Regions from separate parts of the Methylorubrum populi genome, predicted to be linked through region 1. Evidence: predicted binding sites of a transcription regulator. Region 1 holds the regulator's gene; each other region holds the start of a gene.

What was found. Region 1 encodes PhoB, which activates phosphate uptake and scavenging genes when phosphate is short. Its sites were predicted from a motif close to TGTCATNNANCTGTCAT; they were not measured.
Region 2: the regulator PhoB is predicted to act here: its motif matches at 4,352-4,368, upstream of MPPM_RS21545 (alkaline phosphatase).
Region 3: the regulator PhoB is predicted to act here: its motif matches at 3,425-3,441, upstream of MPPM_RS09170 (UDP-2,3-diacylglucosamine diphosphatase).

The regions. Positions count from the first base shown of each region.
Region 1 is NZ_AP014809.1:5,515,217-5,525,064, reverse strand. It holds gene MPPM_RS25735 (cobyric acid synthase) at 1-1,394, opposite strand, end outside; gene MPPM_RS25730 (cobalt-precorrin-6A reductase) at 1,569-2,390, opposite strand; gene MPPM_RS25725 (DNA polymerase IV) at 2,445-3,725, shown strand; gene MPPM_RS25720 (cell envelope integrity EipB family protein) at 3,883-4,749, opposite strand; gene MPPM_RS25715 (GcrA family cell cycle regulator) at 5,263-5,805, shown strand; gene phoB (phosphate regulon transcriptional regulator PhoB) at 6,055-6,759, opposite strand; gene phoU (phosphate signaling complex protein PhoU) at 6,856-7,569, opposite strand; gene pstB (phosphate ABC transporter ATP-binding protein PstB) at 7,702-8,517, opposite strand; gene pstA (phosphate ABC transporter permease PstA) at 8,555-9,448, opposite strand; gene pstC (phosphate ABC transporter permease subunit PstC) at 9,505-9,848, opposite strand, start outside.
Region 2 is NZ_AP014809.1:4,650,520-4,660,367, forward strand. It holds gene rpoC (DNA-directed RNA polymerase subunit beta') at 1-3,962, shown strand, start outside; gene MPPM_RS21545 (alkaline phosphatase) at 4,488-7,616, shown strand; gene MPPM_RS21550 (polyamine ABC transporter substrate-binding protein) at 7,840-8,943, opposite strand; gene MPPM_RS21555 (RidA family protein) at 8,940-9,299, opposite strand; gene MPPM_RS21560 (GlsB/YeaQ/YmgE family stress response membrane protein) at 9,563-9,829, shown strand.
Region 3 is NZ_AP014809.1:1,991,689-2,001,536, forward strand. It holds gene MPPM_RS09155 (PA0069 family radical SAM protein) at 1-635, shown strand, start outside; gene rnhB (ribonuclease HII) at 709-1,359, opposite strand; gene MPPM_RS09165 (glycosyltransferase family 4 protein) at 1,392-2,522, opposite strand; gene MPPM_RS09170 (UDP-2,3-diacylglucosamine diphosphatase) at 2,554-3,366, opposite strand; gene MPPM_RS09175 (aminotransferase class V-fold PLP-dependent enzyme) at 4,005-5,213, shown strand; gene MPPM_RS09180 (D-2-hydroxyacid dehydrogenase) at 5,374-6,318, shown strand; gene MPPM_RS09185 (NADP-dependent methylenetetrahydromethanopterin/methylenetetrahydrofolate dehydrogenase) at 6,466-7,332, shown strand; gene fchA (methenyltetrahydrofolate cyclohydrolase) at 7,427-8,053, shown strand; gene MPPM_RS09195 (malate--CoA ligase subunit beta) at 8,489-9,661, shown strand; gene sucD (succinate--CoA ligase subunit alpha) at 9,684-9,848, shown strand, end outside.

The sequences.
Region 1 (9,848 bases):
AGCACCTCTTCGATGCCGGCCTCGTAGCGCGTCAGGCCCGGCGCGGCGCCGAGCCGGGCGAGCCAGGCGGCGCGCTGGCGGTCGTCGGCGAACAGGCCGTGGACATAGGTCCCGGCGACGAGCCCGTCGCGCGAGACCGCCCCGTCGACCCGGCCGTCGGCAAAGCGCAACAGGGGCCGGGCGGTGTCCGGTCCGTGCGTGTCGCCGACATGCATTTCATAGCCGGAGAACGGTTCGCTATCGGCGAGCGTCGTGCCGGTGACGGCGACGAGGCGCTTGGCGTCCGTCATCACCGTCTCGACGTCGAGCAGTCCGAGGCCCGGTCGCTCGCACGGCGCGCCCTCGATGCCCTGCGGGTCGGCGATGATGCGCCCGAGCATCTGGTAACCGCCGCAGAGCCCGAGCACCCGCCGGCCGCGGCGCAGATGCGCCCGGATGTCGATGTCCCAACCCTGCGCGCGGAGGCAGTCGAGATCGTCGATCGTGGTCTTCGAGCCCGGCAGCACGACGAGATCCGCCTCCGTTGGGACCGGCGTGCCCGGAGGCACGAAGACGACGCGGATGCCCGGCTCCTGCCGCAGGGGGTCGAGGTCGTCGAAATTGGCGATGTGGGGAAATCGCAGGACCGCGATCAGCGGTCCGCCGCCATCGCGTCGGGCCTGCGCGGAATCGAGCGCGACCGCGTCCTCCGGCGGCAAGCGGGCGGCGTCGGGAAAGAACGGCACGAGGCCGAACGGGGACCAGCCGGTGCGCGCGGCGATCAGCGCCATGCCGTCCGAGAACAGTGTCGGGTCGCCACGGAACCGGTTGACGATGAAGCCGCGGATCATCGCGGCATCCTCGGGCTCCAGCACTGCCTGGGTGCCGACGAGGCTGGCGATGACGCCGCCCCGGTCGATGTCGCCGACGAGCACCACCGGCGTCCCTGTCGCGCGGGCGAAGCCCATATTGGCGATGTCGCCCTTGCGAAGGTTCACCTCGGCCGGCGAGCCCGCGCCCTCCACGAGTACGATGTCGGCCTCCGAACGCAACCGCTCGAAGCTGTCGAGCACGGATGCCATCAGGCGCGGCTTCCACGCCTGATACTCGCGCGCCTTGGCGGTGCCGATCATGCGCCCCTGCACCACCACCTGCGCGCCGACATCGCTCTGGGGCTTGAGCAGCACCGGGTTCATGTGGACGGACGGCGCGACCCGCGCGGCGCGGGCCTGCAACGCCTGGGCCCGGCCGATCTCGCCGCCATCAGCAGTGACGGCGGCGTTGTTCGACATGTTCTGCGGCTTGAACGGGCGCACCGTCAGGCCGCGCCGGGTGAAGGCGCGGGCAAGGCCGGCCACCAGCAGCGACTTGCCGACATCGGACCCGGTCCCCTGGATCATCAGGGCGCGGGTCATCGGCGGTTCCTCGTGTCAGGCGCGGGCATGACGCTGCCATGGCACCGGCGCCGGGCCGCGTCGAGCCGGATCTAGAGCGCATTCCGACGAAGTGGTCACCGGTTCGTCGAAAGAAGGCGCGCCAAAACAATGAGCGAGAGACGCCGGCCTGATGCAATCAGGTCGGATACGGCTCTAGTCGAGGCGTTGTCCGAGTAGACTGGACTTGAGCCAGAGCAGCGCCCCCGCGGCATCGGGAACGGCGGCAACCTCCGGCAGGGCAGGGCGGGCGACGATCACGACGGGTAGACCGAGCCGCCGCGCGGCCTCGATCTTCGGATAGGTCGCCCCACCGCCGGAATTCTTGGTCACCAAAACCTCGATATCCGCCTCGCGCATGAGGCGGATCTCGTCCTCCAGCGTGAAGGGGCCGCGGGCACTGACCGCGACGAGGTTGGGCACCGGCAGCGCGTCACCGACCGGCTCGATGGTGCGCACGATGTAGGCGTGCTGCGGCGCGCGCGCGAAGGCGGACACTTCCTGCCGGCCGATGGTGAGGAACACCCGTCTCGGCGCGGGCCCGAGCGCCGCGACGCAGGCCGGGACGTCTTGAACCTCGCTCCAATCGTCACCGGGCTGCCGCTCCCAGGCCGGCCGGCGTACCGCGAGCAGCGGCACGCCGCCGGCCCGGCAGGCCGCGGCCGCATTGGCCGAGATCCGAGCGGCGAAAGGATGGGTCGCGTCGATCACCGCCCGGATGCCATTTTCGGCGATCCATCGGGCCAGCCCGTCGGCACCACCGAAACCGCCGACACGCATCGGCACCGGCTCGGGCCGCGGCGCGGCGGTGCGGCCGGCGAGCGAGAGCGTCACCGCGAAATCCGTCTCGCCGGCGAGCCGAGTGACGAGCGTGCTGGCCTCGGTCGTGCCGCCGAGCACGAGGACGCGGACCGCAGACCGATCGTGATTCGGCTTGGGATGGCGCGCGGGAGAACCCTGGTCGGCGGCCCCGGACATTCGTACAACCTGTCTCGCCCGCGAAAGCCCGGAAGGCCGGGCAAGGTTTTCGATGTGAGACCCTTCTGCCGCGATTGCCTGACGATGCAAGCCGAGGGCGCCCTGCGCTGCCGCGGCTGCGGCTCGCCGCGCCTGCTCGCCCACCCGGCCCGCGACGCCCTCAGCATCGCCCATGTCGATTGCGACGCCTTCTACGCGGCGATCGAGAAGCGTGACGACCCTTCCCTGGGGGACAGGCCGCTCATCATCGGCGGGGGCCGCCGCGGCGTCGTCTCCACCGCCTGCTACCTCGCGCGAATCTCCGGCGTGCGCTCGGCCATGCCGATGTTCGAGGCGCTCAAGCGCTGCCCCGATGCCACCGTGCTGCGCCCCGACATGGAGAAGTACGCCCGCGTCGGGCGCGAGGTGCGGGCGATGATGCTGGCGCTGACGCCGCTGGTCGAACCCGTCTCCATCGACGAGGCCTTCCTCGACCTCGCCGGCACCGAGCGGCTGCACGGCACGAGCCCGGCGCTGACGCTGGCCCGCTTCGCCGCGCGGGTCGAAGCGGAGATCGGCATCACCGTGTCGGTCGGGCTGTCCGCCAACAAGTTCCTGGCCAAGATCGCCTCCGACCTCGACAAGCCCCGCGGCTTCTCGATCATCGCCGGCGAGGAGGCCGCCGCCTTCCTCGCCGACAAGCCCGTCGGCATCCTGCCCGGCATCGGCGAGAGCGCCCGCAATCGCCTCGCCTCGCTCAACATCTATCGCGTCGGCGACGTGTTGCGGGCCGACCCGGCCCGGCTCCAGACCGCGCTCGGCCGCGAGGCGTCACGCCTGATCGACCTCGCGGCCGGCCGGGATCGGCGGCCAGTGCGTCCGAGCCGCGAGGCCAAGAGTGTCTCGGCTGAGACGACCTTCGCGACCGATCTCGCCCGGTTCGAGGATCTGCGGCCGATCCTGTGGCGATTGTGCGAGAAGGTCTCGGCGCGGCTGAAGCGGTCGGAGCTCGCCGCCGGCAGCGTCACGCTGAAGCTCAAGGATGCCCGGTTCCGGCTGCGCACCCGCACCCGCGGCGGCCTCAAGCCGACGCAGCTCGCGGACCGGCTGTTCCACGCGGGCGAGCCGATGCTACGGGCGGCCTGCGACGGCACCGCCTTCCGGCTGATCGGCATCGGCGGCAGCGATCTGTGCGGCGCGATCCACGCCGACCGCGGCGACCTCGCCGACCAGGGCATCGAGCGTGTCGCCCGCCGGGAGGCGGCGCTCGACCGGCTGCGCGAAAAATTCGGCAGCACCGCGATCCAGCGCGGTCTCGCCTTCACCGGAGAACCGGAACGGCGGCGGTCGTCGTAGGCAGGCGCCGCAGCCTCCGCCTCAGGTCTGCCCTGTCTCGACATGCGTCCGTCGCCGCTCGGGACTGAGGGAGCAAGAACGTCCGTCGATGACGGCTCGATCCAGTCGATCGAGTGGTCGGCCGCGTCCGCCGGCGCGCCTACCGCGCGGCCGGGTGCTACTTCCGGCAGGCCGCCTCGGCCTTCGCATCGGCCTTGGCGAGGTCGAGCCTCGTCAGGTTGCCGTCGATGGCGAAGTCCCCGTAATCGAGGTGCAGCCGTCCGCTCACCCCGTCCTCGTAGAGGTCGAAGGTGAGGGTGTAGATCGGCGTGCGCTCGCCCTCGCCGGGGGTGAAGTAGCTCAGTGTGACCGGCCAGCGCCGCATGCCGGCGTGGTCGCTCTCGCGCAGCGGCTTATCGCGCTCCGTGTCGGCGGCGGGTGACGCATTGGGGCGACCAATGATCGCCAGCGTGTCGTAGACCTTGCGCCCGTCGTCGGAGCCGTCGAACACCTTGGCCGCGACGGTGGTCTCGCCCGCCTTGGCCGCCTCGATCAGGCGCATCATGTGGTGGATCGGGAACAGCACCGTTCCCTCTGTCTGGAACTGGTCGCGCTTGGGCTCCTTCAGCTTCACCTTGAGGGCGTCGGCCGCCTCGGCCGTTCCGTCCACCGCCGGCGACGGTGCGTTGTTGAGGATGGTCGTGGTGCGGAAGCGGAAATTCCTGCCGTCGCCGTTCTCGAAGGTCGTGCTGCGCAGATCGGAGGTTCGGTCACCGGACTCGCCGGATTCGATCATCGTCACTTGGCGCGTCTGCATGGTGTAGCCGCGGCAGGCATCGCCCGAGAAATCGATGACGATGCGCCCGCGGACGCCCTCGACCGCCCGCGTGCCCGTCGAGCGCGCCAGCGACAGATCGTAGACCGCCCGATGATTGGTCAGCCGGATCGCGGACATATCCGGGACCGGAGCGGTCGGCCCCGCGGCGAGCGCGGAGCCGGGCAGGGCGGCGAGAAGGAACAGGGCCGGCGCGAGGCGCAGTCGCATGCGATCTCCCAAATCCGCTCAAGAGTGCTTGTCCACAGGCGTCGGGCCCGCAGATGACGATCGACACATAGTGATCACCCCGGCCCCGACAATCTTTTTCGGCGGCTGCCCAGGGAGGCACCGGCGCGCTCTCACGGCCTCTGCGGCCGCTCGAAAGGCCCGCCGCCGCAGCGCTCGGACGATCGAAGCATCCGGAAAAGAGCAATTTTACGCAATGCGTTGACGGATTTCTGCCGGCTGGATCGCGACGGCGCCGAAGCGGGTCCGGACCATCGATGCGAAAGTCGGATTGGCGGTGGAAACCGGCCTTTGAAACACGGTGACCCTTGCTCCGCGGCCGAGCTGTCTTGTAGTCTCCACAGCGTCGCCAACCGGAGTTTTGGCGTCTGTTAACCGACATGTGCAGGGCCGGATTGCGGGTCCTGGCGAGGTTTGCTGTCGCTCCGCGCGGCTATGGTGCCGCGCGGTCGGTCGGTTTTGCGTACAAAAGGACGTTTCGACGTGGAGGGGGCAATGACGGAAGCGGTCCCGAGCTGGACGGATGAACGCGTCGAGCTGCTTCGTCGCTTGTGGGATGATGGCTTGAGCGCCAGCCAGATCGCCCTCCAGATCGGCGGCGTCTCCCGTAACGCCGTCATCGGCAAGGTCCACCGTTTGGGTCTTGCCGGCCGCGTCAAACCGATCGGCCCGGCCTCGGCCCAGGGGCGGCGCAAGGATGATCTGGCCGCCGAAGTCGAGATCGCGTCGGTGGTGGTCGAGGAGCCGACGCTTCCCGAGCCGCCCGCAATCGTGGCGCACCGTCCCGCACCGGACTTTCCGCTGCCGCCCGCGCCCGCACCGGAGCCGGTGGCGCTCGCCGTCTCAGAGCGGGTCACCATCATGGACCTGCGCGACTCCATGTGCCGCTGGCCGATGGGCGATCCGACCTCACCGGAATTCCGCTTCTGCGGCGCCCGGGCAATCACGGGTCTGCCCTACTGCACCCAGCATGCGCAAGTCGCCTATCAGCCGGCGGCGGAGCGCAAGCGCGACCGCCGCGTCGCCGGCTTCCGCTGAGATCGCGTAGGTCGGCGCGGCTTCTGCGAGGACCGCGCCACTGTTTATCGGCCCGCGCGGGGAGACGGATCGACGGCCTTGAGGCCGTCGTCGCGCCGTGCTGGCCCGCCTGCAGGCGTTGCCGTCTTCAGGCGCGACGCGCCGCGATGGCGTCGGATGCCCTCATCGGTCATCGCCGGCCACATTATCCGGGTGAGCCGCCCGCGCGGGGCGAAATAAGGGTGCCCGTTCCGAGCGAGCGGACGCAGATCACTCCGCTCCCGCAAACATCTCGTCGAATGAATAGCCCGAGCCGCGCACGGTGCGGATCGGGTCGCTCTGGCGTGGGCGGTTGATCGCCTTGCGCAGGCGACCGACATGGACGTCGACCGTGCGCTCGTCGATGTAGACGTCGTGGCCCCAGACGCCGTCGAGCAATTGCTCCCGGGAGAAAACCCGGCCAGGGCTCTGCATCAGATATTCGAGCAGCTTGAATTCGGTCGGCCCGAGATGGATCTCGCGGCCCTGGCGGCGGATGCGATGGCTGACGCGGTCGAGCTCGATATCTCCGGCCACCAGCATGTCGGCGACGTGGGCGGGCTTAGCGCGGCGCAGCAGGGCGCGCACGCGCGCGAGCAGTTCCGGCACGGAGAATGGCTTGACGACATAGTCGTCGGCCCCCGTCGACAGGCCACGGACGCGGTCGGCTTCCTCGCCCCGTGCGGTCAGCATGATGACCGGCAGCCGCTCGGTCTCGCGCCGCGCCCGGATGCGCCGGCACAGCTCGATCCCCGAGAGCCCCGGCACCATCCAGTCGAGCAGGACGAGATCGGGCGTCATCTCGTGCAGGCGCAGATCCGCCTCGTCGCCGCGGACCGCGACATCGACCGCGAAGCCTTCCGCCTCGAGGTTGTAGCGCAGCAGCGTCGTCAGCGATTCCTCGTCCTCGACGATCAGGATGCGCGCACTCGTCATCGTCCGTCTTTCCATACTCGCGCCCGGCCGAGTCCCTCAAGTGACCCGCCGGAAGCGTCTGTCGGACGCCTCTCGCGTCCCGAGCGCCTTTCGGCGTCAGGCGCCGGGCGTCACCGTCGCATAGTTCGAAGCGTCGTTCTTGGGCCGCTCGCCGGCCGGCGTCTCACCGGTCACGAGGTACTCGATCGTCTCGGCGACGTTGGTGGTGTGGTCGCCGATGCGCTCCACATTCTTGGCGCAGAACAGGAGGTGCGTGCAGAACGAGATGTTGCGCGGATCCTCCATCATGTAAGTCAGGAGTTCGCGGAACAGCGAATTGTAAAGCGCGTCGATGGCGCTGTCGCGCTCCCACACCTCGCGAGCGGCGGTCACGTCGCGGCTGGCATAGGCGTCGAGCACGTCCTTGAGCTGTTCCTGCACGAGGTCGCTCATGTGCTGGACGCCGAGCACGATCTTCTGCGGCTGCGCCTGATCGCTGATCGCGACGACGCGCTTGGCGATGTTCTTCGCGAGATCGCCGATCCGCTCCAAGTCACCCGAGACGCGGATACCGGAGATGGTCTCGCGCAGGTCGATGGCGAGCGGCTGGCGCCGGGCGATGAGGAGCACGGAGCGCTCCTCGATCTCGCGCTGAAGCGTGTCGAGGCGCTTGTCGGCGACGATCACGGCCTGGGCCAGGGTCGTATCTCGGCGCACCAGCGCCTCCGTGGCGTCCGTCATCATCTTCTCGGCCACGCCACCCATCTCGGCGATCGAGCGGCGCAGGTTCTCGAGGTCGGTGTCGTAGGAGGAGACGATGTGCTCGGCCATGTCGCGAATTTCCCGATCAGGCAGTCGGACGAGAGCGCTCTCCCGTCGAGGTGGACACCGGTACGGCGCCAGAGAGAGCGTCGAAACGAGGACGCGGGGTGGGTCGCGACGGCTATGCAGTCGCGACCGGGCTTAACCGAAGCGGCCGGTGATGTAGTCCTGGGTCTGCCGCTTGGCCGGGTTCATGAAGATCTTCGTGGTCGCGTCGAACTCGATCAGCTCGCCGAGATACATGAACGCCGTAAACTGCGAGATGCGCGCGGCCTGCTGCATGTTGTGGGTCACGATAACGATCGTGAACTCGGTACGCAGCTGCTCGATCAGTTCCTCGATGCGGCCGGTGGAGATCGGATCGAGGGCCGAGGTCGGCTCGTCGAACAGGATCACCTCCGGGCGCTGCGCCACGGTGCGGGCGATGCAGAGACGCTGCTGCTGGCCGCCGGAGAGGCCGGTGCCCGGCTGCTTCATCTTGTCCTTGACCTCGTCCCAGAGCGCCGCCTTGCGCAGCGACTCCTCGACGCGCCCGTCCAGCTCGGACTTGGGCAGCTTCTCGTAGAGGCGCAGACCGAAGGCGACGTTGTCGTAGATCGACATCGGGAAGGGCGTCGGCTTCTGGAACACCATGCCGACCCGCGAGCGCAGCTCGTTGAGGTCGACCTTGGAGTCGAGGACATTCTGCCCGTCGAGTAGGATCTCGCCCTCGGCGCGCTGCTCCGGATAGAGGCTGTAGATGCGGTTGAAGGTGCGCAGCAGCGTCGACTTCCCGCAGCCGGACGGCCCGATCAGCGCCGTGACCTGCCGGTCGCGGAAATCGAGGTTGATGTCCTTCAGGCCGTGGAAGCTGCCGTAGTAGAAGTTGAGGTCCTTGACGGCGATGCGCACAGGCGCCTTGACGTCGGCCGGGCTGCGGCCCTCGAACTGGCTTCGGATCGCGGGGGAGGCGCTCATCGGATCTCTCGTCGGTAGGAGGTCTGTCCCAGCAGGCTCAGCGCGGCCGCTGGTCCTTGATCACGAAGCGGGCCACCACCGACAGGGCGAGGATGGTGACGGTGATGAGAAGCGCGCCCGACCAGGCGAGGCTCTGCCAGTTCGGATAGGGCGAGAGGGCGAACTGGTAGATCATCACCGGCAGGTTCGGCACGCCTCCGAGCAGGTTCGCGTTGAACCAGCTGTTGTTGTTGAGGGCCGTGAACAGGAGCGGCGCGGTCTCGCCGGCGATGCGGGCCAGAGCCAGGATGATGCCGGTGACGATGCCCGCACTCGCCGCGCGCCAGGTCACCGCGCGGATGACCAGGGAGCGGGGGGCGCCGAGCGCCGCTCCGGCCTCGCGCATCGGCCCGGGGACGAGGCGCAGCATGTCCTCGGTGGTGCGCACGATGACGGGGGTGGCGATGATGGCGAGCGCCACCGCGCCGGCCCAGCCGGAATAGGTGCCCATCGGCCGGACCATCAGCGTGTAGACGAAGAGGCCGATCAGGATCGACGGCGCCGAGAGCAGCACGTCGTTGAGGAAGCGGATGATGTCGGCGAGCTTCGAGGTCCGGCCGTACTCGGCCAGGAAGGTGCCGGCCATCAGCCCGATCGGGGTGGCGATGAGGATGCCGAGGAACGTCATCACGAGGCTGCCGAGGATGGCGTTGGCGATGCCGCCGCCCTCGGATCCCGGGCCCGGCGTCGGCGCCGTGAACAGGGAGGGCGAGAAGCCCTTCACGCCCTCGACGATCAGCATGAGCAGGATCGAGCCGAGAACGACGATACCGAGCAGAGTGGCGATCGTGCTGGCAAGGATCAGCACGCGGTCGGCGATCCGCCGGCCGGGGCGCACGCGGCTGGCCGTCGGCGCGCGTCCGGCCGTCGCGATCGGGTTGCTGGCGTCCATGTTCGGCGTCCCTTGGGCTCGGGCAATCTCGTACGGTGTCGCTCGGGCCGCTCGGCTCAGGCGACCTTGGCGCGCCGCACCAGCAGGCGGGCGATGATCAGCACGAAGAAGGTGATGATGAAGAGCAGGCAGCCGAGCGCCATCAGCGAAGAGAGCTGGAGCCCATCCGCCTCATTGAACTCGTTGGCGATGCGCGAGGCGATGGTCGAGCCCGGATCGAAGATCGAGGCGGAAAGGCGGTTGGCATTGCCGATCACGAAGGTGACCGCCATGGTCTCGCCCAGCGCCCGGCCGAGGCCGAGCATGATCGCGCCGATGATCGACACCGAGGCCTGCGGCACGAGCACGTGGCGCACGACCTCCCAGGTGGTGCAACCGATGCCGTAGGCGCTCTCGCGCA
Region 2 (9,848 bases), 860 kb from region 1:
GCGAGAAGTGCGGCGTCGAGGTCACCCTCGCGCGCGTCCGGCGCGACCGCATGGGCCATATCGAGCTGGCCGCCCCCGTCGCCCATATCTGGTTCCTGAAGTCGCTGCCGAGCCGCATCGGCCTGCTGCTCGACATGGCGCTCAAGGACCTTGAGCGGATCCTGTACTTCGAATCCTACGTCGTCATCGAGCCGGGCCTCACCCCCCTCAAGGAGCGTCAGCTCCTGTCGGAGGAGGAGTACCTGCGCGCGCAGGAGGAGTACGGCGAGGATTCGTTCACGGCGATGATCGGCGCCGAGGCGATCCGGCGCATCCTGCAGGAACTCGACCTCGAGGGTATCGCGACCTCGCTCAAGGAGGAGATCGCGACGACGACCTCCGAGCTGAAGCCGAAGAAGCTGATGAAGCGCCTCAAGATCATCGAGGCGTTCCAGCAATCGGGCAACAAGCCCGAGTGGATGATCCTGACGGTCGTGCCCGTCATCCCGCCGGACCTGCGCCCGCTGGTCCCGCTGGACGGCGGCCGCTTCGCGACCTCCGACCTGAACGACCTCTACCGCCGCGTCATCAACCGCAACAACCGCCTTAAGCGGCTGATCGAGCTGCGCGCGCCGGACATCATCATCCGCAACGAGAAGCGCATGCTTCAGGAGGCGGTCGACGCGCTGTTCGACAACGGCCGCCGCGGCCGCGTCATCACGGGTGCCAACAAGCGACCGCTGAAGTCGCTCGCCGACATGCTGAAGGGCAAGCAGGGCCGCTTCCGCCAGAACCTGCTCGGCAAGCGCGTCGACTATTCGGGCCGCTCGGTCATCGTCGTCGGTCCGGAGCTGAAGCTGCACCAGTGCGGCCTGCCGAAGAAGATGGCGCTGGAGCTGTTCAAGCCGTTCATCTACGCGCGCCTCGATGCCAAGGGTTTCTCGGCCACCGTCAAGCAGGCGAAAAAACTCGTCGAGAAGGAGAAGCCCGAAGTCTGGGATATCCTCGATGAGGTGATCCGCGAGCATCCGGTGATGCTGAACCGCGCGCCGACGCTCCACCGCCTCGGCATCCAGGCCTTCGAGCCGAAGCTGATCGAGGGCAAGGCGATCCAGCTCCACCCGCTGGTCTGCGCCGCGTTCAACGCCGACTTCGACGGCGACCAGATGGCCGTGCACGTTCCCCTGAGCCTCGAGGCTCAGCTGGAAGCGCGCGTCCTGATGATGTCGACCAACAACATCCTGCACCCGGCCAACGGCCAGCCGATCATCGTGCCGTCGCAGGACATCGTGCTCGGCCTCTACTACCTCTCGATCGTCGCCGACGGCGCGGTCGGCGAGCACAAGGCTGACGACAAGAACAACCCGATGCAGGGCGTGTTCGGCGATATCGGTCAGCTCGAGCACGCGCTCGCGGCCAAGACCGTTTCGCTGCACTCGAAGATCAAGTGGCGCTGGCGCGGCCTCGGGCCGGACGGCGAGCCCGTGTCGAAGATCTACGACACGACGCCCGGTCGCGTGATCCTGTCCGGCGTGCTGCCGCTGCACCCGAAGGTGCCCTTCGACGTCGTCAACAAGCTGATGACCAAGAAGGAAATCTCGGCGATGATCGACACCGTCTACCGCCATTGCGGTCAGAAGGAGTCGGTGATCTTCTGCGACCGCATCATGGCGCTGGGCTTCAGCCACGCCTTCCGCGCCGGCATCTCGTTCGGCAAGGACGACATGGTCGTGCCGGAGAACAAGTGGTCGATCGTCGACGACACCCGCGCGCTCGTGAAGGATTACGAGCAGCAGTACAACGACGGCCTGATCACCCAGGGCGAGAAGTACAACAAGGTCGTCGACGCCTGGGCCAAGTGCTCGGACAAGCTCGCCGCCGAGATGATGGGCCGGATCTCCGCCGTCCAGAAGGACGACAAGGGAGCCGACAAGCAGGTCAACTCGATCTACATGATGAGCCACTCGGGCGCCCGTGGTTCGCCCGCGCAGATGAAGCAGCTCGCGGCGATGCGCGGCCTCATGGCCAAGCCGTCGGGCGAGATCATCGAGACCCCGATCATCTCGAACTTCAAGGAAGGCCTCGACGTTCTCGAGTACTTCAACTCCACCCACGGCGCCCGTAAGGGCCTCGCGGACACGGCGCTGAAGACCGCGAACTCGGGCTACCTGACCCGCCGCCTCGTCGACGTGGCGCAGGATGCCGTCATCCGCGAGACGGATTGCGGCACGACCAACGGCATCAAGATGCGCGCCATCATCGATGCCGGCCAGGTCGTCGCCCCGCTCGCCATCCGCATCCTGGGCCGCGCCACGGCCGAGGATCTGGTGGCCCAGGACGGGACCGTCATCGTCAAGACCGGCGAGACGATCGAGGAGAAGCATCTGCCGGCGATCAACGCCGCCGGCATCCAGGAGGTGAAGATCCGCTCGGTGCTGGTCTGCCAGACCAAGAGCGGCGTCTGCGCCACCTGCTACGGGCGCGACCTCGCCCGCGGCACGCCCGTCAACATGGGCGAGGCCGTCGGCGTCATCGCGGCGCAGTCGATCGGCGAGCCGGGCACCCAGCTCACCATGCGCACCTTCCACATCGGCGGCGCGGCGCAGATCGCGGATTCGTCCTTCATCGAGTCGAGCTTCGAAGGCACGATCAGGATCCGCAACCGTTCGCTCGCCAAGAACTCGGACGGCGACCTCATCGCCACCGGCCGCTCGGTCGCGGTGGTGATCGTCGGGCCGGACGGCACCGAGCGGGCGGTCCACCGCCTGCAGTACGGCGCCAAGGTTCGCGTGGACGAGGGCGACACGATCAAGCGCGGGCAGCGGATCGCCGAGTGGGATCCCTATACCCGTCCGATCGTCGCCGAGGTGGACGGCATCGTTGGCTACGAGGATCTCTACGATGGCCAGTCCATCACGGAGACCACCGACGAGTCGACCGGCATCGCCAAGCGCGTCGTCATTGACTGGCGCGGCTCGGCCCGCACCTCCGACCTGAAGCCGGCCATGCTCGTGCTGGATCAGGACGGCAAGCCGGTGAAGCTCGCCCGCGGCTCGGATGCCCGCTACTTCCTGCCGGTCGATGCCATCATCGGTCTCGATCCGGGGGCGAAGGTGAAGGCCGGCGACGTGCTGGCCCGCGTCTCGACGGAGTCCGCCAAGACCCGCGACATCACCGGCGGTCTGCCGCGGGTGGCGGAGCTGTTCGAGGCGCGTCGTCCGAAGGACGCGGCGATCATCGCCGAGAAGTCGGGCACGATCGCCTTCGGCCGCGATTACAAGAACAAGCGTCGCCTGACGCTGACGCCGCACGACGGTTCGGAGGCGGTCGAGTACCTGATCCCGAAGGGCAAGCACATCCACTTGCAGGACGGGGACGTGGTCGAGCTCGGCGACTACATCGTCGACGGCAACCCGGCGCCGCACGACATCCTGGCGATCAAGGGCGTGGAGGAGTTGGCCGCCTACCTCGTCAACGAGATCCAGGAGGTCTACCGGCTCCAGGGCGTGTCGATCAACGACAAGCACATCGAGGTCATCGTCCGGCAGATGCTGCAGAAGGTGGAGATCACCGACGGCGGCGACTCGGACATCCTCACCGGCGACCAGATCGACCGGACGGAGCTGGCCGAGTACAACGAGAAGCTGCTCGCCGAGGGCAAGAAGCCGATCCAGGGCGTTCCGGTCCTGCTCGGCATCACCAAGGCGTCGCTGCAGACGAAGTCGTTCATCTCGGCGGCTTCGTTCCAGGAGACCACCCGCGTCCTCACCGAGGCGGCGGTCAACGGCAAGGTCGACACCCTGGAGGGACTGAAGGAGAACGTCATCGTCGGCTCGCTCATCCCGGCCGGCACCGGTTCGCTCGCGGCGGATATCCGCTCCATCGCGCGCCGCCGCGACAGCTTGATCCTGCAGCAGCGCTCCGCCGAGAACGCGGCCAACGCCGCCGAGCTCAGCGAGCTGCCCCCGGCCGCGGCCGAGTAGGCCTTCCGGCAACGATCGCCCGTCCGCGGTTCGCGGACGGATAAGGCGGACGAGAAAAGCCCCGGCTCGCGAGAGCCGGGGCTTTTTCGTTGAGTCCGGGCGTGCCCGATCCTTTCGTGATCGCGGGTTTGGATGTCCCGCAAGCGCGGCGATCGCGAGGCGCGGGGAGGGGGCGACGAAGCGATCGGCCTCGAAGCGGGCGCGGGCGTGACCTGCGATCCGCCCTCCGGGCCCCCCAGGCACCCGACCCGTCCGACCCGTTCGGCGCATCGGATCAGACGAGCAACGGCGCCTTCGTCTGGGGTGCGTCGCCCGATATTTGAATTGGCGCGGGCGAAAATTTGAAACCTGAGAAAATTACAGTATTAGCCGGCTTGTTTTGACTTTTTTGTCATGCGCTTGTCATCGGTCTCAGCGCATTCCAGCGAAGGACCGTAGGCGTGTCGCGCTTGCCCGAAAGGCACGTCTCGGACTGCAGGCATCGGGTTGTCTGCAGGAATGACAATAAAATCGCTGGAGATGAAAATGGCCTCGACTGCCGGTCCCATCAAGAATGTGATCGTGATGATCGCAGACGGTGCGGGCTTCAATACACTCGAGGCAACCCGTCTTTACTTGAACGGTCTCGCGAACGGCGATCCGCGGGCGGGCGCGGCCGGCAAGGTGCTGATTGCCGACGGACCCAGCTTCACCGCCACCGCGCAGTCGGTCTACCCGCTCGACAACCGCACCACCCCCGTTCCCGGCGAGACCGGCCTCGCCCAGAACCCGACGGTGGTCTACGACCCGGCCAAGAACTACGATTTCACCCGCGTCGCGGGCCTCGACCCGAACGGCCAGCCCCGCGCCTTCGCGGGCTACGAGTGGAACCGCAACACCTATCCCGATTCGGGCAACACCGCCTCGTCCATCGCCACCGGCGGCAAGACCTACAACAACGCCATCGACGTCGACGGCAACGGCGCGGACCTGTTCTCGATCGCGGAACTCGCCAAGCAGCAGGGCAAGGCGACCGGTGTCGTCACCACCGTGCAGTTCAGCGACGCGACGCCCTCGGCGACGGGCGGCGCCCACAACATCGCCCGCTCGAACGCCAACCAGATCGCCCGGGAGATGTTCGGGAGCGGCACGCTCGACGTGATCGCCGGCACCGGCAACCCGGATTACGACGATAACGGGCGCCTGCGCACCGCGCCGGACAACACCTGGATCGGCGCCGACCTCTGGAACGGCCTGAAGGCCGACACCTACCGCTCGCAGGACGGGGCGAGCTGGAACCTGCTGCAGGACCGCGCCGCGATCCAGGCCGCCGGCACCGGCGCGCCGACGGCCGAGCGCCTGGCGATGATCTCGAAGGCGTTCACCAGCAGCAACTTCAACCGCTCGGGGGAGGCGCCGCCGAACGGCACCGAGATCCCCTTCAGCGTGCCGCGCCTCGAATCCTCGGCCACGCTGTCCGAGCTGTCGCTCGCCGCCCTCAACAAGCTGAACGCCGATCCGGACGGTCTCTACCTGATGATCGAGGGCGGCGCCGTCGATCGCGCCATGCACGCGAACAATCGCGGTCGGATGATCGAGGAATACATCGACTTCAACAACGCGGTGAAGACGGTCGTCGACTACATCAACTCGCCGACGAGCCGGGCGACCTTCGAGGACACCCTGCTCATCGTCACCGCCGACCACGACCACCTGTTCTTCGGTCCCGAGGGGGCCACCATTCCCTACCAGCCGGTCCAGCCCGACCGGAACGGCGACGGCGTGCCGGAGGGCCTGTTCTTCTCGGGCAGCCACTCGAACCAGATCATTCCGCTCTTCGCCGCAGGCGCCGGATCGGCCCAGCTCAAGCAGCTCGCCGACCAGACCGACTCCTTCACCAACGCGCAGGGTCAGGTGGTCGGCAGCGGGCGCGCCTACACGGACGAGGCCGAGCTCGGCAACTACCTGCTGGGGGCCACCCGCCTCGGCGCCACGGCGGTGACCACCGGCAACGACAACCTGATCGGCACCGATGCCGGCGAGACGCTGGACGGGCTCGCGGGCAACGACGTCATCGACGGGCGCGGCGGCAACGACACCCTGATCGGCGGCCTCGGCAACGACGTGCTGCGCGGCGGCCTCGGCAACGACACCGTCACCGGTGGCGCGGGCAGCGACACCGCCCTGTTCGACGTCAGCACCGACGGCGCCGACCAGATCAATCTCGGCGAGGGCAGCGACCGCGTCGATGTCTCGGCCGCCGCCGCCGGGCAGGTGCGCCTGACCTTCACCTCCGCCGAGGTCGGCAACGGCAGCGCCAATGACGGGCGCGCGAACGCCAACCAGGATGGCGGCCTCGCCGTGCGGCTGCAGGCCGAGGGGGCCGACGGTGCCCTGACCGGCTCCGTCACCCGCATCGACGACGAGGGCATCACCCTGGTCGCGACGACGGACGGCCTCACCTTCGACGTGCGCGACCTCGTCGCCGGGACGGAGCGGGGCGATACCTTCCGGGTCGTGGCGCTGGGCACCTCGGCCGCCGATACGCTCGCACCGCTCACCGGCCGCACGGCCGAGAGCCACTACATCAATGCCGGCCAGGGCGACGACAGGGTCACCGGCGGCAGCGCCGCCGACTTCCTCGTGGGCGGCACCGGCAACGACACGCTGGACGGCCTCGCCGGCAACGACAGCTTCATCGGCGGCGCGGGCAACGACCGCATCAATGGCGGCGACAGCACCGACCGCGCCATCTTCTCCTACGCCCTCGGCAGCCTGGCCCTGGGGCGCGACGCGAGCGGGTTCCTCACCCTCACGGGCACCGAGGGCACCGACACGGTGACGGGGATCGAGCAGTTCCAGTTCAGCGACCGGGTGGTCGACCTGGCAGACGGCAATCCCCTCGTCGACGACCTGTTCTACCTGACCCAGTACAAGGACGTGCTCGCCTCCGGGCAGGACGCCGACGCGCACTACGCCGCCAACGGCGCGAGCGAGGGCCGCGACCCCAACGCCTTCTTCTCCGCCAAGGGCTATGCCGGCATCAACGCCGACGCCGTCCGCTCGAGCGCCAACGCCCTGAGCCACTACGAGACCACCGGCTACAAGGAGGGCCGCGATCCGGGCGTCGGCTTCGACAACGAGTTCTACCTCGCCCGCAACAAGGATGTCGCCGCCGCCGGGCTCAACCCGCTCAAGCACTATCTCGAGTACGGCCAGTCCGAGGGCCGCGCCATCTTCGAGGCGGTCGGCAAGGCGGACACCATCAAGGGCGGGTTCGACGCCGAGTTCTACCTGCTCGGCAATGCCGACGTCCTCCAGGCGGCCCAGGCCGCAGGCCGGACCGACACCTTCGCCTACGCCCGCCAGCATTTCGACACCTATGGCTGGAAGGAGGGCCGCGATCCGAACGCGGTGTTCGACACCAAGGGCTATCTCGCCGCCTACAGGGATGTGGCGCAGGCCGGCATCAACCCGCTGAACCACTACGACACCTATGGCTGGAAGGAGGGCCGCGATCCGTCGCGCGACTTCGACAGCTCGGCCTACCTGCAGGCCAATCCCGACGTGGCCCAGGCGGGGCTCAACCCCCTTCAGCACTACCTCCAGTACGGCCTCGTCGAGAACCGGGCCGTTCTCAACGACGGACGGTTCGATTTCGGCCTGATCGGCTGAGTCCCCATCCGGCTGGTCCTTCCAAAATCGCGGATCCACGCCTCGCCCGGGCGAGGCGCGGATTGGCCGAGACGGTGTCGACGTCGATCACGCCGACACCGGACGCGGTCGCCGGCCGTTTCCCTGAAGCCCGTTTCCATGCAGCCCGTGTCCACGATCGGGGAAAGCCGTGATGCGAGCCCGCGGGGGCGCCGCGTCACGGCTCCGGCGTGTCCGTCCCGCTTCACCGCCCCGTGCGCACCCGGGTCCAGGCGCGCGTCACGAAGCGCTGGGTCGAGTCGTTCCAGGCGGTGTTGACCGAGAGCCGCTGCATCACCGCCTCGTCCGGGTAGATGCCGGGATTGTTGCGGATCTCCGGCTTCACGAATTTCTGCGAGGCGAGATTGCCGTTGGCATAGGAAACGAAGTTGGTGTTGGCCGCGGCCACCTCGGGGCGCATCATGTAGTCGATGAAGGCGTGGGCCTCGGCCGGGTGGGCGGCGTCCTTCGGGATCGCGAAGGCGTCGAACCACATCAGCGCGCCCTCCTTCGGGATGAAGTAGGCGACCTCGACGCCGTTCTTCGATTCCTCGGCGCGCTTCTTCGCCTGCATCACGTCGCCGGAATAGCCGACCGCGAGGCAGACATCGCCGTTGGCGAGCCCGTTGATGTATTCCGAGGAGTGGAATTTCCGCACCGAGCCGCGGACCTTGTAGAGCGCGTCGGTCACCGCCGTGATGTCGTCCCAGCGCTTCGAGTCGGACTTGTAGCCGTAGAAGGGCAGGATCGAGGGGATCAGGTCCTCGGGAGAATCGAGGAGCATGACGCCGCAATCCTTGAGCTTGGCCATGGAGCTCGGATTGAGCACGAGGCTCCAGCTGTTCAGCGGCGCATTCGCGCCCAGGCGCTCGCGCACGGCGGCGACATTCACGCCGATGCCGGTCGTGCCCCACATGTAATCGACGGCGTAGGTGTTGCCGGGGTCGTAAGCCTGGAGCCGGCCCGTAATCTCGGGCCAGGCGTGCTTGAGGTTCGGGATCTTCGCCTTGTCGAGGGGCAGGAAGATTCCGGCCCGGATCAGGCGCTGCAGGAACGGGCCCGAGGGCACGACGATGTCGTAGCCGGACTTGCCGGCCAGGAGCTTCGTCTCGAGGATCTCGTTGTTGTCGTAGGTGTCGTAGACGACCTTGATCCCCGTCTCCCTGGTGAAGTCGTCGAGCACCTTCGGGTCGATATAGTCCGACCAGTTGTAGATGTTGACGACCCGCTCCTCGGCCCGCAGGCTACCGGCCGCGCAGAGGAGGAAGGGGAGGGCGGCGAGCCCTCCCAGCAGACGCCGCCGGATCACGATTTGCCCCGCGCGGCGGTGACGGCGATCTCGACGCGGTATTCGGGGGCGACGAGCCGCGCCTCGACGGTGGCGCGGGCGGGCGGGTTGGTCTTGTCGACCCAGGCGTCCCAGGCGGCGTTCATCTCGGCGAAGCCGGCGATGTCGGCGAGGTAGATCGTCGCCGACAGGATGCGGGACTTGTCGCTGCCGGCTGCCATGAGCAGCCGGTCGATCTGCTCCAGGATCTGCTGGGTCTGTGCGGTAACGCCGGTGCCGACCACGTCGGCGGCCACCTGACCCGCCAGGAAGACGAGGTCGCCGTGGGCGACCGCCTGGGACATGCGCGGGCCGGTCTCGTAGCGTTCGATGGTCATGGTCGTGGTCGCCGGTCTCGGTTCGTGAATGAGGGCGGACCCTTCTGCCGTCCCGGGCGGTTGCCCGTAAAGGGGTTCGTGCGCCGCGCCATGGGAGCGGACTGGCGCCGGAGACCGGCCCGGCGCCCTGCGCCCCGATTTTTTGAAGGCGCGCGCATTTCCCGAGGCAACCGGCATCGTTGCTCGCGCGTTTGTCATGCGAATACGGCCAAGTCTTCCGGCCGGAACTTCAGATCGAAGACGCATTTCGGGGTTGGAACGACATGGAAATTCTCTGGACCATCATCATCGGCTTCGTGGCCGGCGTCATCGCCAAGTTCATCATGCCCGGTGACAAGGAGCCCGCCGGCTTCATCATGACGACGATCCTCGGCATCGTCGGCGCCTTCGTCGCGACCTTCATCGGTCAGGCGATCGGCTGGTACGGCCCCAACGAGGGCGCCCGCTTCATCGGCTCCATCGTCGGCGCCTGCGTCGTACTCGCGATCTACGGCTTCATCGCCGGCCGCACCAGCAGCCGCTCGCTCTGATACGCGGCAGACCGACCAC
Region 3 (9,848 bases), 2.2 Mb from region 1:
CCCGCGCCGTGCTGGAGGTGCTGGCCCGCTTCCGCCACCCGGTCGGCATCGTCACCAAGTCGAACCTGATCCTGCGCGACCGCGACCTCCTCGCGGCGATGGCGGCGCAGGGGCTCGTGAAGGTGGCGATCTCGGTCACCACCCTCGACCCGGATCTGGCCCGCCGCATGGAGCCGCGCGCGCCGCATCCGCGCAAGCGCTTGGAGGCGATCCGCGCCCTGAGCGAGGCGGGCGTGCCGGTGATGGTGCTGACCGCCCCCGTCATCCCCTCGCTCAACGACCACGAGATCGAGGCGATCCTGGAAGCGGCCCGGACGGCGGGGGCGCGGGAGGCCGGCTACGTGCTGCTGCGCCTGCCGCACGAACTCGACGACCTCGTCGGCGACTGGTTCAGCGAGCATTATCCGGGACGCAAGGCGCACGTCTTCTCGCTGCTGAGCGGGGCCCGCGGCGGCAAGACCTACGACGCCGCCTTCGGCACCCGCATGATCGGCCAGGGCCCCTATGCCGATCTGATCCGCCGCCGCTTCGCCCTGGCCAAGCGGCGGCTCGGCTTTCCGGAGGAGCCGGTCCGCCAGACGACGGAGCTGTTTCGCGTGCCGCCGCGCGCGGGGGACCAGCTCGCCCTGTTCTGACGGCTCCTCGGCCGACGGGAATCCCGCCTGCCGACGGGGGCTCGACGGCGTGCGGCCGGTTCAAGCGGGGGCGTCACCCGGTCGAGACGACACCCGCGGCCGCGAAGCGTCCCGTAAAACTCACCCGGTGGTGCGGGCTGCGCCCTCGCGCCGTCAACCCGGCGAGGTGGGCGGCGGTGCCGTAGCCGGCATTGCGGTCCCAGGCATAGTCCGGATGGCGCGGGGCGAGGCGCCGCATGATCGCGTCGCGAAGGGTCTTGGCGACGATGGAGGCGGCGGCGATCTGCGGCACGAGGCGGTCGCCGCCGATCACGGCGCGGCAGGGCTGGGTCAGGCCGGGGATCGCGTCGCGCCCGTCCACCAGCACGGTCGCGTCGAGTCCGAGGCCCGCCACCGCCCGGCGCATGGCGTCGAGAGTCGCGGCCCGCACGTTCACCCGATCCACCAGCGCCCGCGAGCCCGCCGCGAGCGAGACCCGCGCATGCGCCCGGATCAGCGGCGTCAGGGCTTCGCGCGTGGCGCGGTCGAGGCGCTTGCTGTCGTCGAGCCGGGCCAGGATTTCGGGGGGAAAGGCGAGGGGGTCGAACCAGACCGCCGCCACCATCACCGGCCCACACAGGGCGCCGCGCCCGACCTCGTCGCAGCCGATGACCGCCGGGTAGCGTGCGGCGAGGGCCGGATCGAACGGGCGCGGGGCTTTTTCGGATTTCGAGCGGGGCGGCATGGCGCCGATCCTCGCATCCCCGCGGCCGTCGGTCATCCCGGCGGGGGCGAGAACGGCGCGGACGAGCCCGGCCGTGGCGGAAATGGATCAGCCGGGCGGGGCAGCGCGCCGCTGCTCGCCCGGTGCGGGGAGCGCGGGGTCGGACCCAGCGCGTGCGCGGTCTCGATGTTGTCGTAGAATTGCCGCGCGCTCTCGGCCCAGGTGTAGCGCAGGGCCTCCGCCCGGCAGCGCTCGCGCGGAATCGTGAGCGCCGCGAGGGCGGCCCTGCGCAGGTCGGTGTCGAGGGCACCCGCGCCGGTGCCGCCGATGACGTCGAGGGGCCCGGTGACGGGGAACGCTGCCACCGGCAGGCCCGAGGCCAGGGCTTCGAGCAGCACGATGCCGAAGGTGTCGGTGAGGCTCGGGAACAGGAAGACGTCGGCGCTGGCATAGACCCGCGCCAGCGCCTCGCCGGTGAGCGCGCCGAGGAAATGCGCCTCGGGCGCCAGCGCCTGGAGCCGGGCCCGGTCCGGCCCGTCGCCGACCACCACCTTGGAGCCCGGCAGGTCGAGGGCGAGGAAGGCGGCGAGATTCTTCTCCACCGCCAGCCGCCCGACCGAGAGGAAGATCGGGCGGGGCAGGTCGGGAAAGAGCTGTGCCCTGGCGTCCTCGCCGCGGGGGCGGAACAGGTCGGTGTCGACGCCCCGGGTCCAGCGCATCAGGCGGGTGAAGCCGCGTCCCGCCAATTCCCGTTCGAGGGAGGGCGTGCTCACCATCGTACCGCTCGCCGCCGCGTGGAAGCGGCGCAGCCACGCGTAGCTCCAGGCCTCGGGCACGGGGGCGCGGGCGGCGAGGTATTCGGGAAAGCGGGTGTGGTAGCTCGTGGTGAAGGGCTGGTTCAGCGACAGGCAGGCGGCGCGCACCGCGTGGCCGATCGGCCCCTCGGTCGCGATGTGGACATGGCTCGGCGCGAGCCGCTTCCAGCGCGCGAGCACCCGCCCGCGGGTCACGAGGGAAAGCCGGATCTCGGAATAGCCCGGCATCGGCAGGGAGGCGAAGTCGGCCGGCGTCAGCATCAGCGGCTCGACGCCGAGGCCGGCGGCGGCCTCGGCCATGCGCTCCACGGAGCGCACCACGCCGTTGACCTGCGGGTGCCACGCATCGGTGGCGAGCAGCAGCCTCATTCCGGCCTCTTGGGGGATGTCATCGCTCGGCTCAGGCGACGGCGCGGCGGATCTCGGGCTCGAACGTCTCCGCGGCGCGGCGCTCGCGCAGCATGGTGGGGTAGTGCAGCACCTCCATCCGGCCGTCGTAATGCTCGACGATGCCGGTGCAGGATTCCACCCAGTCGCCGGTATTGAGGTAGGTCAGCCCCTCGACCTCGCGGTGGGCCGCGTGGTGGATGTGGCCGCAGATCACCCCGTCCGCGCCCTGGCGCCGGGCCTCGCTCGCCAGGAAGGTCTCGAACTGGCCGATGAAGTTGACCGCGTTCTTCACCTTGAGCTTGGCCCAGGCCGAGAGCGACCAGTAGGCGAGCCCGAGGCGGCGGCGCACCCGGTTGACCACCGTGTTGACGGTGAGCGCCGTGGTGTAGGCCCAGTCGCCGAGATGCGCGAGCCATTTGGAGTGGCGCACCACCATGTCGAACTGATCACCGTGGATGACGAGGTAGCGCTTGCCGTCGGCCGCGACATGGACCCGGCTGTCGGCGATCTCGATGCCGCCGAAGGTCGTGCCGATATAGTTGCGCAGGAACTCGTCGTGGTTGCCGGGCACGTAGACGACATGCGCGCCCTTGCGCACCTTGCGCAGCAGTTTCTGCACCACGTCGTTGTGCGCCTGCGGCCAGTACCAGCCGGAGCGGAGCTGCCAACCGTCGACGATGTCGCCGACGAGGTAGATCGTGTCGGCATCGACGTCGCGCAGGAAGTCGAGCAGCAGGGCCGCCTGGCAGCCCTTGGTGCCGAGATGCAGATCGGACAGAAACAGCGTCCGAACGCGGATGGTCGATTCCGGATCTTGGGACACGGGCGCCTCCGGCTTCTCACAACCGCATCGCGACGGAGGAGAGCCAAATCGCATTCCGATCTCAGTTTGATGACGGCCGTGCGCCTCGTCGTGTGGCGGTGCGGCCGCCGAGTTGCCCGTCTGCCACGCCGGACCCGGCCGGCCGCAGACCCGGTCCGCGGGCCGTGCATGCGAAAATCTTTTTGTTTTTCAGTTCAGTTTTTTCCGTTTTCCATTCCCAGGCGGGGGAGGCATAACGGCGGCCAAGGTCATCCGCCGCGCGTGCTTCGATGCGCGCGGCAAAACGCCCCCCGAGCGGTGTGGGAATGGCCGGGACGGATGGGAGCGCTGGACAATCAGCAGGAGCGCGCTTGAATGCGGCGCTGGGCTGACGCAACGAGGGTTCGGTCCTCTGGAGGCGACCGGCGTGGCTGCACGCGCCGCGACGCGGGCGGCATGACGGCCGCTTCGCCGCTCCGGGACGGTCAACGATCCGACATGGCAGGGATAGGGCCCCGGCCCGCGCGAGGCCTTTTCGTGCGCGGTGCGGGGAGGCCGTACGACGTTTCGCGGCGGGCTTGTGCCCGCCACCAGGATCGGACGGGATCGCGGCCTTAACGGCTGGTCCGTCCAGAACGATGTAATTGGAGGAAACTTTCATGGCGGCAACGAGACGTCCGGGACGCAACCACCTGTTCGTTCCTGGCCCGACCAACATCCCGGACCGGGTGATGCGCGCCATGATGGTGCAGTCCGAGGATCATCGCTCGGTCGACTTCCCCGCGCTGACCAAGCCGCTGTTCGAGGACACCAAGAAGGTGTTCGGCTCGACCGAGGGCACGATCTTCCTGTTCCCGGCCTCCGGCACCGGCATCTGGGAATCGGCGCTGACCAACACGCTCGCCCGCGGCGACAAGGTGCTGACCTCGCGCTACGGCCAGTTCAGCCACCTCTGGATCGACATGGCCCAGCGCCTCGGCCTCGACGTGATCGTCCAGGAGGAGGAGTGGGGCACCGGCGCCAAGCCCGAGAAGATCGAGGAGGCCCTGCGCGCCGACAAAAACCATGAGATCAAGGCGGTCATGGTGGTCCACAACGAGACCGCGACCGGCGTGACCTCGAATATCGGTGCCGTGCGCAAGGCGATCGACGCCGCCGGCCACCCGGCCATGCTGTTCGTCGACGGCGTGTCCTCGATCGGCTCGCTGCCGTTCTACGCCGACGAGTGGAAGGTCGACTGCGCCATCGCCGGTTCCCAGAAGGGCCTGATGCTGCCCGCCGGCCTCGGCGTGATCTGCGTCAGCCAGAAGGCGCTCAAGGCCGCCGAGGGCTCGTCCGGCCGCAACGACCGGCTCGCCCGCGTCTACTTCGATTGGGAAGACCACAAGAAGCAGAACCCGGCCGGCTACTTCCCCTACACCCCGCCGCTGCCGCTGCTCTACGGCCTGCGCGAGGCGCTCGCCTGCCTGTTCGAGGAAGGCCTGGAGAACGTCTATCACCGCCACGCCGTGCTCGGCGAGGCGACCCGCCAGGCCGTCGCGGCCTGGGGCTTGAAGACCTGCGCCAAGTCGCCGGAGTGGAACTCCGACACCGTCACCGCCATCCTGGCGCCCGAGGGTGTGGACGCGGCCAAGATCATCAAGCACGCCTATGTGCGCTACAACCTCGCGCTCGGCGCCGGCCTGTCTCAGGTCGCGGGCAAGGTGTTCCGCATCGGCCATGTCGGTGACCTGAACGAGCTGTCCCTGCTCGGCGCCATCGCCGGTGCCGAGATGTCGCTCCTCGACAACGGCGTAAAGGTGACTCCGGGCTCGGGCGTGGCCGCGGCCTCCAGCTACCTGCGTGAGAACCCCCTCTCGAAGTCCTGATTTTGGTGAGCGGCGCCGGTTCCAACGGCGCCGCTTCCGCTCAATATAAGAACGGCGCCCCCTGCCACGGCCGGCTGGCCGTGGCAGGGGAAACGCGTCGAAGCAGGTGAGGAAACGGGGCCGGCGTTACGCCCGCCGGTCGATCCGGAAGGGGTCCAGAATGACAAAGAAAGTCGTCTTCCTCGATCGCGAGTCGCTCGACGCGACGGTGCGCGAATTCAACTTCCCGCACGAGTACAAGGAATACGAGTCGACCTGGACGCCGGAAGAGATCGTGGAGCGCCTTCAGGGCGCCGAGATCGCGATCATCAACAAGGTGCCGATGCGCGCCGACACGCTGAAGCAGCTTCCCGACCTGAAGCTGATCGCGGTGGCCGCCACGGGCACGGACGTCGTCGACAAGGCCGCGGCCAAGACCCAGGGCATCACGACCGTCAACATCCGCAACTACGCCTTCAACACCGTGCCCGAGCACGTGGTCGGCCTGATGTTCGCCCTGCGCCGGGCGATCGTGCCCTACGCCAACTCGGTGCGCCGGGGCGATTGGAACAAGTCGAAGCAGTTCTGCTACTTCGACTATCCGATCTACGACATCGCCGGCTCGACGCTCGGCATCATCGGCTACGGCGCGCTCGGCAAGTCGATCGCCAAGCGGGCCGAGGCGCTGGGCATGAAGGTGCTGGCCTACGACGTGTTCCCGCAGGACGGCCTCGTCGATCTCGAGACGATCCTGACCCAGTCCGACGTCATCACGCTGCACGTGCCGCTCACCCCCGACACCAAGAACATGATCGGGGCCGAGCAGCTCAAGAAGATGAAGAAGTCGGCGATCCTCATCAACACGGCCCGCGGCGGGCTCGTGGACGAGGCGGCCCTTCTCCAGGCGCTCAAGGACGGCACCATCGGCGGCGCCGGCTTCGACGTGGTGGCCCAGGAGCCCCCGAAGGACGGCAACATCCTGTGCGAGGCCGACCTGCCGAACCTGATCGTCACCCCCCACGTGGCCTGGGCGAGCAAGGAGGCGATGCAGATCCTCGCCGACCAGCTCGTGGACAACGTCGAGGCCTTCGTCGCGGGCAAGCCGCAGAACGTCGTCGAAGCGTAAGGCGCGCCGGCCTCGGAACGGGGCCGCGTCACGAAAAGAATCTAAGGGGCGAGGACGACCGGGGCTGCACGGCCCTGGGCTCATCCTCCATGCAGAGGCGCCGCGTGATCCGTCACCGCGGTCCATGACCAACCGGCCAGAGGAACCATGTCCAAGAAGCTGCTCTTCCAGTTCGACACCGATCCCACGCCGAGCGTGTTCGACGTCGTCGTCGGCTACGACGGCGGTGCCGACCACATCACCGGCTACGGCAACGTCACGCCCGAGAACGTCGGCGCCTATGTCGACGGCACGATCTACACCCGCGGCGGCAAGGAGAAGCAGTCGACGGCGATCTTCGTCGGCGGCGGCGACATGGCGGCCGGCGAGCGGGTGTTCGCGGCGGTGAAGAAGCGCTTCTTCGGCCCGTTCCGCGTCTCCTGCATGCTGGATTCGAACGGCTCCAACACCACCGCCGCGGCGGGCGTGGCACTCGTCGTCAAGGCGGCGGGCGGCTCGGTCAAGGGCAAGAAGGCCGTGGTGCTCGCGGGCACCGGCCCGGTCGGCATGCGCTCGGCGGCGCTGCTCGCCGGCGAGGGCGCCGAGGTCGTGCTGTGCGGGCGCAAGCTCGACAAGGCGCAGGCCGCGGCCGATTCCGTGAACAAGCGCTTCAAGGTGAACGTCACCGCCGCCGAGACCCCGGACGACGCCTCGCGCTCGGAGGTGATCAAGGGCGCCCACCTCATCTTCACCGCTGGCGCGATCGGCCTCGAACTGCTGCCGCAGGCGGCTTGGCAGAACGAGTCCTCGGTCGAGATCGTGGCCGATTACAACGCCCAGCCGCCGCTCGGCATCGGCGGGATCGATGCGACCGACAAGGGCAAGGAGTACGGCGGAAAGCGCGCCTTCGGTGCGCTCGGCATCGGCGGCCTGAAGCTCAAGCTGCACCGCGCCTGCATCGCCAAGCTGTTCGAGTCGAGCGAAGGCGTCTTCGACGCCGAGGAGATCTACAAGCTGGCCAAGGAAATGGCCTGACGGCTCACGGCCCTAAAGGGTCACAGCTCAAGGGGCGGCGCCGGCCTTCGGCGCCGCCTCGACGAACCAACAAGAATTGACAGGGGAGGGACCCATGGCCGCGAACGAGACGATCGAAACCTTCCTCGACGGCCTGGCGAGTTCGGCTCCGACCCCCGGCGGCGGCGGGGCGGCGGCGATCTCCGGCGCCATGGGCGCGGCGCTGGTCTCGATGGTCTGCAACCTCACCATCGGCAAGAAGAAGTACGTCGAGGTCGAGGCCGACCTGAAGCAGGTGCTGGAGAAGTCGGAAGGCCTGCGCCGGACGTTGACCGGCATGATCGCCGACGACGTCGAGGCGTTCGATGCGGTGATGGGCGCCTACGGGCTGCCGAAGAACACCGACGAGGAGAAGGCCGCCCGCGCCGCCAAGATCCAGGAGGCCCTGAAGACCGCGACCGACGTGCCGCTCGCCTGCTGCCGCGTCTGCCGCGAGGTGATCGATCTCGCCGAGATCGTCGCCGAGAAGGGCAATCTCAACGTGATTTCGGACGCCGGTGTCGCGGTGCTGTCGGCCTATGCCGGCCTGCGCTCGGCGGCGCTCAACGTCTACGTCAACGCCAAGGGCCTGGACGACCGCGCCTTCGCCGAGGAGCGGCTGAAGGAGCTGGAATCCCTGCTGGCCGAGGCCGGCGCGATCAACGAGCGCGTCTACGCGGTCGTGAAGGCCAAGGTGAACTGAGACCTACGCATCCGCCCGCCGTCATCGCGGGCGGATGCGAAGCCATTCCCGAGTGTAACGGTTCCGGCCGGGGCGAGTCCTGTGGCTGCGCCTCGCAAGGACTGAGAGCGGACGGCCGCCGTCCAACCCTGCCCCTCGTCCTGAGGTGCCGCGAAGCGGCCTCCGAGGACCTTCCGTGACCCGCGCGATTTCTGGACGATCCTTCGAGGTCCGCTCACGCGGGCACCTCAGGATGAGGGCGAGGGCAGGACGAGCGTTGCTACACCCAGTGTCCGCGCCGCCCGATCCTCAATTTAGAAGCCCGCTAAGTCTCTGACGGGCAAGCAAACTAAAGTACCAAAAAAGAAAAAATTGAGAGCCGACCCGCTTCCCGAAAAGTAATTTTTCCGCGAAGGTTGGCCCAACAAAAACGACGGAAACGCGAAGGAGGTCTCGATGGACGTTCACGAGTACCAAGCCAAGGAGCTGCTCGCGAGCTTCGGGGTCGCCGTCCCGAAGGGCGCCGTGGCCTTCAGCCCGGATCAGGCGGTCTACGCGGCGACCGAGCTCGGCGGCTCGTTCTGGGCGGTGAAGGCTCAGATCCATGCCGGCGCCCGCGGGAAGGCCGGCGGGATCAAGCTCTGCCGCACCTACAACGAGGTGCGCGACGCCGCCCGCGACCTGCTGGGGAAACGCCTCGTCACCCTTCAGACCGGACCTGAGGGCAAGCCAGTCCAGCGCGTCTATGTCGAGACCGCCGACCCGTTCGAGCGCGAACTCTATCTCGGCTACGTTCTCGATCGGAAGGCCGAGCGCGTCCGCGTCATCGCCTCCCAGCGCGGCGGCATGGATATCGAAGAGATCGCCGCCAAGGAGCCCGAGGCGCTGATCCAGGTCGTGGTCGAGCCGGCGGTCGGCCTGCAGCAGTTCCAGGCCCGCGAGATCGCGTTCCAGCTCGGGCTCAACATCAAGCAGGTTTCGGCCGCGGTGAAGACCATCATGAACGCCTACCGGGCGTTCCGCGACTGCGACGGCACCATGCTGGAGATCAACCCGCTCGTCGTCACCAAGGACGACCGGGTGCTGGCGCTCGACGCCAAGATGTCCTTCGACGACAACGCCCTGTTCCGCCGCCGCAACATCGCGGACATGCACGACCCATCCCAGGGCGATCCCCGCGAGGCCCAGGCCGCCGAGCACAATCTCAGCTATATCGGCCTCGACGGCGAGATCGGCTGCATCGTCAACGGAGCGGGTCTGGCCATGGCGACCATGGACATGATCAAGCACGCGGGCGGCGAGCCGGCGAATTTTTTGGATGTGGGTGGTGGTGCCAGCCCAGACCGGGTTGCGACGGCCTTCCGTCTCGTCCTGTCCGACCGCAACGTGAAGGCGATCCTCGTCAACATTTTCGCCGGCATCAACCGCTGCGACTGGGTCGCCGAGGGCGTGGTGAAGGCCGCGCGCGAGGTGAAGATCGACGTGCCGCTCGTGGTGCGTCTGGCCGGCACGAATGTCGAGGAGGGCCAGAAAATCCTCGCCGAGAGCGGGCTCGACCTCATCACCGCCGACACCCTCACGGAAGCCGCGCGCAAGGCCGTCGAAGCCTGCCACGGCGCCAAGCACTGACGAACGGGGGAGGAATCACGCCATGAGCATTCTCATCGACGAGAAGACCCCGATCCTCGTCCAGGGCATCACGGGCGATAAGGGCACCTTCCACGCCAAGGAAATGATCGCCTACGGCTCCAACGTCGTCGGCGGCGTCACCCCGGGCAAGGGCGGCAAGACCCATTGCGGCGTGCCGGTGTTCAAC